4 regions of the Levilactobacillus yonginensis genome follow, and region 3 is predicted to be linked to each of the others. Evidence: predicted binding sites of a transcription regulator. Region 3 holds the regulator's gene; each other region holds the start of a gene.
The links. Region 3 encodes Rex, which represses fermentation and respiration genes when NADH is low (regulators of the CRP and FNR family bind a similar motif). Its sites were predicted from a motif close to TTGTGAANTANTTCACAA; they were not measured.

Region 1: the regulator Rex is predicted to act here: its motif matches at 925-942, upstream of adhE (bifunctional acetaldehyde-CoA/alcohol dehydrogenase).
Region 2: the regulator Rex is predicted to act here: its motif matches at 1,046-1,063, upstream of AB3Y94_RS07730 (NAD(P)-dependent alcohol dehydrogenase).
Region 4: the regulator Rex is predicted to act here: its motif matches at 1,246-1,263, upstream of AB3Y94_RS10355 (NAD(P) transhydrogenase subunit alpha).

The regions. Positions count from the first base shown of each region.
Region 1 covers NZ_OZ061549.1:1,872,373-1,874,579, forward strand. Annotated here, with positions in the region: gene AB3Y94_RS08840 (glycerophosphoryl diester phosphodiesterase membrane domain-containing protein) at 1-611, opposite strand, end outside; gene adhE (bifunctional acetaldehyde-CoA/alcohol dehydrogenase) at 1,029-2,207, shown strand, end outside.
Region 2 covers NZ_OZ061549.1:1,617,493-1,619,699, forward strand. Annotated here, with positions in the region: gene aldA (aldehyde dehydrogenase) at 1-847, shown strand, start outside; gene AB3Y94_RS07730 (NAD(P)-dependent alcohol dehydrogenase) at 1,088-2,207, shown strand, end outside.
Region 3 covers NZ_OZ061549.1:1,004,126-1,006,332, forward strand. Annotated here, with positions in the region: gene groES (co-chaperone GroES) at 1-58, opposite strand, end outside; gene AB3Y94_RS04970 (redox-sensing transcriptional repressor Rex) at 549-1,187, opposite strand; gene AB3Y94_RS04975 (ABC-F family ATP-binding cassette domain-containing protein) at 1,658-2,207, shown strand, end outside.
Region 4 covers NZ_OZ061549.1:2,237,441-2,239,647, forward strand. Annotated here, with positions in the region: gene AB3Y94_RS10345 (sulfite exporter TauE/SafE family protein) at 1-299, opposite strand, end outside; gene AB3Y94_RS10350 (YbaK/EbsC family protein) at 524-991, opposite strand; gene AB3Y94_RS10355 (NAD(P) transhydrogenase subunit alpha) at 1,282-2,207, shown strand, end outside.

The DNA.
Region 1 (2,207 bases), 870 kb from region 3:
GCCGCGTGGCTGTGATAGTGGTCAATCATCATCAAGGGGAGCACCGCAATCAGACGAATCCCTAGGTAGGCAGCCACCACGTAAAATAGACCCAATAACACGGCCCACAGTGGGTTGTTCATGAGATAGCTGACGATGAATGAAGGAATCTTGGCCTTGTTGAGCAGGGGCGTGGTAAATAACTCGCTCCCAAACGGCATGATGACAATAAAATAGCCAATAAAGAATAAAAAGGTACTGGGTGAAGCGCCCGCAATACTGCGGAACGTTTCATTCAAAACAGTTTTAGAGGAATCTGGTCGACCACTGCGAATGTTGATAATTCCCAGTAACAGGTAAGCGAATTGCCAGTAGATCAGTGTGATGATCGCGAGGAGAATCAGTATCAGACCAGCGATAGCCAGTGGGTGTTGAAGCGTGATGGCAACGATGTTGGTATAGGAAACATAAGGAACGCGTTGCCATTTCATAAGTGCTGCGGTCAACCAAGTGAACGCAGGGACTGCTAAGTAGCTAATGACTAAGTTGGTTACGAAGACTAGGGTCACATAACTCCCCCAGTGTTGGAAAAAGTGGTGGGTTGCTTCCCGCCAGAACCGCCAAGCTTGCACAGTTCTCAGCTCCTCTCAAGTGGGCTCGGTGCAATTCTAGCGTGAAAGACGAACTAGGTGGACACCATAGCCTGGTTAATACCTCTACTTTAGCATATCCCATCGCCGTCCTCAGAGAAAATTAAGATGTTTCGTAGGTGATGAGACCAAACGGGGAAATGCCAGCAGTTATAATGAAAACGTTTACAATTAATGGTGATTTAATTCACATATGTTTTCAGCCTAGGCTTTCTGAATAGTATATGGTACATCCTGCACAGACAGTGTGATGGGAAGCTTGACGGAGCACCGGTTAAGTAATCAAATAAATTAATTGTGATATTTTTAACAAAAAGGTCTTGCAGATTTTCAGAAACATGGTAAGATTATATTCGTGAAGAAGTTAACAAAGATGTTTTCAAAAACGGAGGCATGGATATGTTAAAAGACGTGAAAGAGAATTCTAAATTAAATGTAAAAGAAAGCGAAGAAACTGTCGATCAAATGATCGATCGGCTCACGCAAAAAGCCCACGACGCCCTGTGCGGCATGGATGATTTCACCCAAGAACAAGTTGACCACATTGTTCATCAAATGGCCATCGCTGGCTTGGACCACCACATGGCGTTAGCTAAAGCGGCCTATGAAGAAACTGGTCGTGGTGTGATGGAAGACAAAGCGGTTAAAAACATGTTTGCCACTGAAGAAATTTGGCACGCAATTAAAAACGACAAGACGGTCGGAATTATTAAAGATGATCGTGAACGACAATTGATTACGGTGGCTGAACCCCTAGGAATCTTAGCCGGGGTTACACCAGTTACGAACCCGACTTCAACCACACTGTTTAAGAGCTTGATTGCCGTAAAGACTCGGAACCCAATCATCTTTGCGTTCCACCCACAAGCCCAAAAATCTTCCGTCATGGCTGCCAAGGTCGTTCGGGACGCCGCGATTGCTGCCGGGGCACCTGAAGGCGTTATTCAGTGGATCGACAAGCCTAGTTTGGAAGCCACGACGGCACTGATGAATCACCCAATGGTCGCCAGTGTTCTGGCTACCGGTGGTCCTGGGATGGTTAAGGCAGCTTACTCAACTGGTAAGCCCGCCTTAGGGGTTGGGCCTGGTAACGGACCTGCCTACATTGAAAAGACGGCTGATATCAAACGGGCCGTTTATGACATCGTGTTATCCAAGACGTTTGATAACGGGATGGTCTGTGCTTCTGAAAACAGTGCTGTCATCGACGCTGAGATTTACAACGATGTGAAGCAAGAAATGCAAGACCGGGGTGTTTACTTCATTAAAAAAGCTGACGAGAAGGCGTTGGCCGATGCAATGTTTGTACCAAATGGTGGGGTCAAGGGACCAATTGCCGGTATGTCAGCACGCAAGATTGCCGATCTGGCCGGCATCAAGGTGCCAGATACCACCAAGGTCTTAGCAGCTGAAATCACCGGAGTTGGTGAAAAGTACCCACTTTCTCGTGAAAAACTCAGTCCGGTTATTTCCGTATATAAGGCCAGCAGCCAAGAAAAAGCCTTTGACCTCTGCAATCAGTTGCTGCATTTCGGTGGGCTAGGGCATACGGCAGCTATCCACACGAAGGACGATGAC
Region 2 (2,207 bases), 610 kb from region 3:
CGGTCCCGGAGCCGTCATTGGTGATGAACTTTCCAAGAACAAGAAGATCGGTATCATTAGTTTGACTGGTTCCGTGAACTCCGGAAAGCGGGTCATGGCAGCGGCAGCTACCCACATGGCCAAAGTTTCTCTGGAACTCGGTGGCAAGGCTCCTGCCATTGTCTGCAAGGATGCCGACATCGATTTGGCCGTACAATCCATCATTGATTCTCGGGTCGATAACAACGGACAACTTTGCAACAACTGTGAACGCGTTTACGTTCAGGAAAGCATTGCTGACAAATTCACGAAGGAGTTGGCTCAGAAAATGGCTGCCGTCACAGTTGGCGATCCAATGGCGCACGAAGACATTGGCATGGGTCCGCTGATTAACCAAGCTGCACTGGACAAAGTATCTGGCATGGTTGATCGAGCTGTTGCGGCCGGCGGCAAACTAGAAACTGGTGGCCACGTAGTCAAGATTGCCAAGGGCTTCTACTTTGAACCAACGGTTATCAGTGGTGTTAAGCAAGACTCTGAAATCGTCCAAGATGAAATTTTTGGCCCCGTTCTGCCAGTCTTAACCTTCAAGACGCTGGATGACGCCATTGAAATGGCCAACGACAGTGACTTTGGTCTGACCTCCTCCATCTTCACCGAAAACATCGACAACGCTATGCGGGCTTCTCGTGAACTAGAAGATGGTGAAACCTACATCAACCGGTTCAACTTTGAAGCCATGAATGGCTCCCACTCCGGCTGGAAAGAATCTGGCATTGGTGGTGATGACGGGAAGCACGGGATCGAAGAATTCCTGAACACTCACGTCATCTATCTGCAAGGTCACCCAGAGAAAGCCCAAGGTTAATACCCGTTGAAAAACGATAAGCCGCTTTCGGATTATCGTTTTTCTATGAACGTGACTGATCAAACAGCTATTTCAAAGTTTTCTAATACAATTCTAATCATCAGAAACGGTTGTTATACCTGGCTTTTGCGTAGTTGCTTGGTATGAAACGAGTTATGAAAGCGCTTGCTTTTTAATCTCATTGTGTGATAATGAACATTGTAAAAACAAACACATATCTAATAAAACGAGGTGCCAATTATGAAGATTCAAGCTGCAGTTGTTGATAAGCAAAATGCTGATTTTGATATTCGTGATGACGTTGAACTAGCTGACATGGGTCCTGACGACATTCAGGTCCACATGGTTGCCAGTGGGATCTGCCACTCCGACGAAGCCTTACGGACTGGGGTTGCGGTTATCGACTACCCTATCGTGTTAGGTCACGAAGGCTCCGGGATCGTTGAAAAGGTTGGTCCAGAAGTTACCCAATTCAAGCCAGGCGACCATGTCGTCTTGAGCTTCTACGGTTGTGGTAATTGCAAGAGCTGTCTGAAGGGTATTCCAACCCAATGTGAAAACTACGCTGCAAACAACCTATCTGGTGTTCGTCCAGATGGGAGCGCCCACTTCACTGAAGCTGGCCATAACGTTGCCGACATGTTCGACCAAAGTTCCTTCACTTCAACTACGGTCGTTCGTGAACGGAACGCCGTTAAGGTCGACAAGGATTTGGACCTGCGGAAACTCGGGCCTCTAGGTTGTGGCTACGTTACTGGTTCAGGAACTGTTCTGAACACGTTGAAGCCAAAGCCTGGTGACACAATTGCCGTCTTCGGGACTGGTGCCGTTGGATTGGCTGCTATGATGGCCGGTCGGATCTCTGGTTGCACCAAGGTCATTGCCATTGATATCGTGGACTCCCGTTTGAAATTAGCTAAGGAACTCGGCGCAACTGATGTTATCAACAGCAGCAAGGTTGATGACGTTGTCAAAGCCGTCCAAGACTTGACTGGTGGCTATGGTGTCAACTACGCTGTTGATACCACTGGGGTTGCTGCTGTTATCAGTAACTCCATCAGTGCCTTAGCACAAGGTGGGACTTCCGCCGCAATCGCTGTGACGAACCACCACATCGACCTGGATACTTGGAACGACCTCTGTGTCAACGACAAGAAGGTTGTTGGGGTCAACATGGGTGACTCAATTCCTCAAGTTGATATTCCTCGTCTGATTGAATTCTACAAGTTGGGCCAATTTGATTTCGATAAGACTGAAAAGTTCTACAAGTTCAGTCAAATCAACGAAGCCAATGCTGACTCCGTTTCTGGGAAGACCATCAAGCCCGTTCTGGTCATTGATGACAGCTACGTTCCTGGCA
Region 3 (2,207 bases):
TGGTTTCTTCTTCTTGTGGTTGATCCAAAATGACGCGGTCTCCTAATGGTTTTAACACTTGAATCCCTCCAATAAACTTACTTTTTAGCACTGTTAGCACTTGACTAACATAAGTGCTAATCACAATATCTAATATATGGTTTTTTTCGCTAAAAATCAAGGAATTTGACAAACTATTTTGCAACCGTTTCCGGAAATGCCTTAGCACCCATGAAAGCTCGCGAAAAATTAAATATTTGATAGCCGTTGACCTTTGTTTGGGGCTGAAGGCTGAAAAATAAACTACTGGTGTCAGCCCAGCATTAGCAACATTGCTACGACCAAATCTCTTCGCACTACGACGATCAGAGATTCCGCCTGTTATGGGGCCTATGCCACCATAGCTGATTAAATGACCCACTCCGTTTCCTAATTTAGGTGCTAGCACGATTGCTACAGCAGGTTTGACTAGCCTTCAAAGCTTTCAATTCTTCGTCAACGCAAAAAAAGAAGCCATGATTTTATCACGGCTTCCCCTCACCTAAGTGACGCATTGCAATACGCGTTGCTTAGTTTTTATCGTTATAATGTTCCAAGAAATAGATCAACGTTTGCAACTCGTTGGTCAAATCAACGTTTTGTACCCGAATGTTTTTTGGCACCGTGATCCGCAGTGGTGTGAAGTTCAAGATACCCTTGATACCACCAGCAATGGCGTTGTTCGTTACCTCTTGTGCAACGGGTGATGGCACGGTCAAAATTGCCACTTCAATCTGTTGTTCTTCCAGCTGCGTTCGTAAATCAGTCATAGGATAGATCGGTACCCCACTCTGAATGGTGTTTGCGATGTCTTCATTCACGTCAAAAGCTGCACTGATCCGAACATTACTGTCTTGGTGAAAGTTGAAATTCAACAACGCGTGACCCAAGTTACCAACACCGATCAAGGCAACGTTGGTCAAGCGATCTTGGTTCAAGATCTTCTTGAAAAACTTCAATAAACTTTCGACATCATATCCGTAACCTCGTTTACCTAGGGCACCGAAGTAGGAAAAATCACGCCGAATAGTTGCAGAATCAACTTTAACGGCCTCTGATAGCTCGGTCGATGAAACACGTGTCTTGTCCGCGTCCAGCAAAATATTCAGGTAACGGTAGTAAATTGGTAACCGTTTAGCTGTTGCGCGGGGAATCTTTTGGTCTGTCAAATGAGGGCCCTCCTAATCAATAGCACTCGTTGTCACTCCGTAAATGACAACATACACTTTAAATACAATCCGATTGTGAAATTAACTTTCTTAAAGATTATAGCATAACCACTCGTCTTGTGAAACAAATTGCAAATATTTTTCACAATTTTTTACAAATTTCGGTCTAGAGTCAGAATATGATAAAATAGATTGTATTGGTAACCATTGTGCTTAGCCCCCACGGCTGGTAGCGTCCCATCGCGGTTTACTCGCTGATTACGGTTCGCAATTACTCACCAAAAAGCGCTTGATCAAGTCTCAACTTGTCACATCTAAATTCTTCACTAACTTTAATAAACTTGCCATAACTAATTAAGGGACTCAAGTCTTCAGCCGTCATTAAATTTACCAGCAGTGGTAATTCCCCGCTGGCATCCCTTCCAAAAAAATTAAAATTGAATTTTCGAACATAAGGAGGTTGGTTCAACGTGATTCTATTACAAGTGCAACAAGTGACGCGTCGGTTTGGTGCCACCGTTTTATTTGAGAATGTCAGTATGGATGTCCCTGAACACGGTCGAGTCGCTCTCGTTGGCCGTAACGGCGCGGGTAAGTCGACTCTGCTCAAGATGATTGCCGGAGAAACCCGGCCTGACGTTGGCCAGATCACCACCAAGCGTGGCCTGACAATGGGCTATCAAGCACAAAATGCTGGCCTGGCCTCCACCAAAACCGTTTGGAACGAAATGCTGAGCGTCTTCGCAAAACTCCGTGCCATGGAAAATCGGATTCACGAATTAGAAGTCGATATGAGTGACCCCACCGTCATTGCGGACGAAGAACGCTTTCAACAGGTCAGTGCCACTTATGATCAATTACAACAAGACTTCAGCGACCAAAATGGTTACGGCTATCAGGCCGAAATTCGCGGCGTATTGCATGGATTTGAATTTGGTGAGGAATACTATGACAAACCCATCAATGAACTATCCGGTGGTCAGCGAACTCAGCTTGCCCTGGCGAAACTCCTATTGGAAC
Region 4 (2,207 bases), 1.2 Mb from region 3:
CCTAACAACATGCGCAGGAGGTGGGCATCTAAGACGTGTCCCAGATGGACGGACCAGGTGGCAACCATTGCGTAGATAATAAAGGGAATAATGATTCGTTTGAAATGTAGATGTTGGCGATACCGAAAGGCCAATGTAAGCACGCTAGCCAACATAATGACGCCACCAACTCCGGCTGCTTGGGCCATGGGGAGAATCGATGGGAAGAAGATCATCATGATAATGACAGCACCGAAGCCTGTCAGTCCTTGCACCAATCCCGCCAATAAGGCGGGGAGAATAATGCATAACCAGGTCACCGAGGATCCCTCCTTAATAAGAAAGCTCCCGTCTAGTTTGGGTGAAATGGGGCGGGTTGTCAACGGGGAGTAGATTGTCAGGTAGACTAATTGCGCGTTATGCCAGTTGCCTCACGTTTCGACCATCTACGCGCAGAGCGTCAAAAAAGGTCTGAGACTTTTGTCCCAAACCTGACTTGTCGTTAATTGTAGCTTGCTAAGACGTGTATTAAAAGGTACAGTGCCTAATCTTCCTTCACAATGTCGATCCACTTTAGGGGTTGGGCGTACTTTTCCATCTCGTCGACGGTCAGCTTGACCACGGCATCTGGGATGCCAGCGGCTGGGTAAACCACGTCTTCATCCTTTAAGCTGACGTCGAAGTAGACCCCCACCCCGGGTTTTAGGCCAAACGGGCAGACACCACCGGCGGGATGACCAATTAGGTCTTCCAGTTCATCAAAAGGTACCATGTGGGCCTTTTGGTGGAATTCAGCCTTGAACTTAGGGTTGGCAATCTTGGCGGTTCCCTTGACCACGATAACGATGGGACCTTCCTTAAGCTTTAAAGCCAACGTTTTTGCGATTTGGTCGGGCCGGACGCCCAGGGTAGCGGCGGCATCGGCTACGGTTGCGGTCGACTGGTCAAACTCGGTGATCCGATCGGTTAAGTTTAGTTGCTCAAAAAAGGTCGTGACAGTTTCTAAGGACATGCTGAATCCCTCCCATTAATAGATAGGTCGTTGGACATATAAGTAGTTGGGTTCATTATGCAATAGATTGGCCGATAAAGGAACCCATCAAAGGAAAAATTAGCAAAGTGGGCAACCGATTTCACAAAAATTGTTTGGAAATCTTTCAAGGATGAAACCGCGACACGATAGCTTTGCAAACAAGGGATGAGACCGTTTTCTTTTTTGTCAGCTTCGAACCATTGTTTTGTGACGCAGAATGAATTATAGTTAAATTGTGAAGTGATTCTCAAAAAAGGGAGATGGATTGAATGCCAATTACCATTTCGGTTTTAAAAGAGGCACCCAATGAAAATCGGGTTGCATTATCGCCGACGGTTGTTAGCAAACTCGTTAAAAGTGACTACCAGGTCTTAGTTGAAAAAGACGCTGGGAGTCGTGCCTTTTATCAGGATGCTGCTTATACAGATGCCGGTGCCAAAGTGGTTGACCAAGCAACGGCAATTAAAGAGGCCACAATTATTGCAACGGTCAACCAACCATCTAGTGAGGTTGTCAATCAGATGAGTGAGGGACAGAGCTTGATCGGGCTGCTGGCACCACTAACTGATACTGATTTCGTTAAGAAATTAGCTGCCAAGAAGATCAATGCCTTGTCATTCGAACTCTTGCCACGGACCGCGTCACGGGCTCAAACGATGGATGTTTTGAGTTCTCAGTCCAGTGTAGCTGGATACAAGGCGGCGCTGATGGCTGCTGATCATTTTTCTCGGTATTTCCCAATGATGATCACCGCTGCCGGTACTGCCAAGCCAGCTAAAGTCTTGGTCTTAGGGACCGGGGTTGCTGGGTTGCAAGCAATTGGGACCGCTAACCGGTTAGGTGCCATGGTGTCTGGCTATGATATTCGGCCAGCCTCACGTGGTGAAGTCGAATCCTTAGGGGCAACCTTCTTGACGACGTCCGTTTCGGGTTCTGGTGAAGGCGGTTACGCTCGGGCCTTAACTCCTGAAGAAACGGCACAACAACAAGAAGAATTAGCCGGGTTCATTGCACAAAACGATGTGATTATCACTACTGCCCAGGTTCCTGGACGGCGGCCACCAGTTCTGGTTACTCAGAAGTCCGTGGACGAAGCTAAGCCCGGGACCTTGTTCATTGACTTAGCTGCTAGTGACTTAGGTGGTAACGTCGCTGGTTCCAAACCAGCCGAAACGGTTACCACGGCCAATGGTGC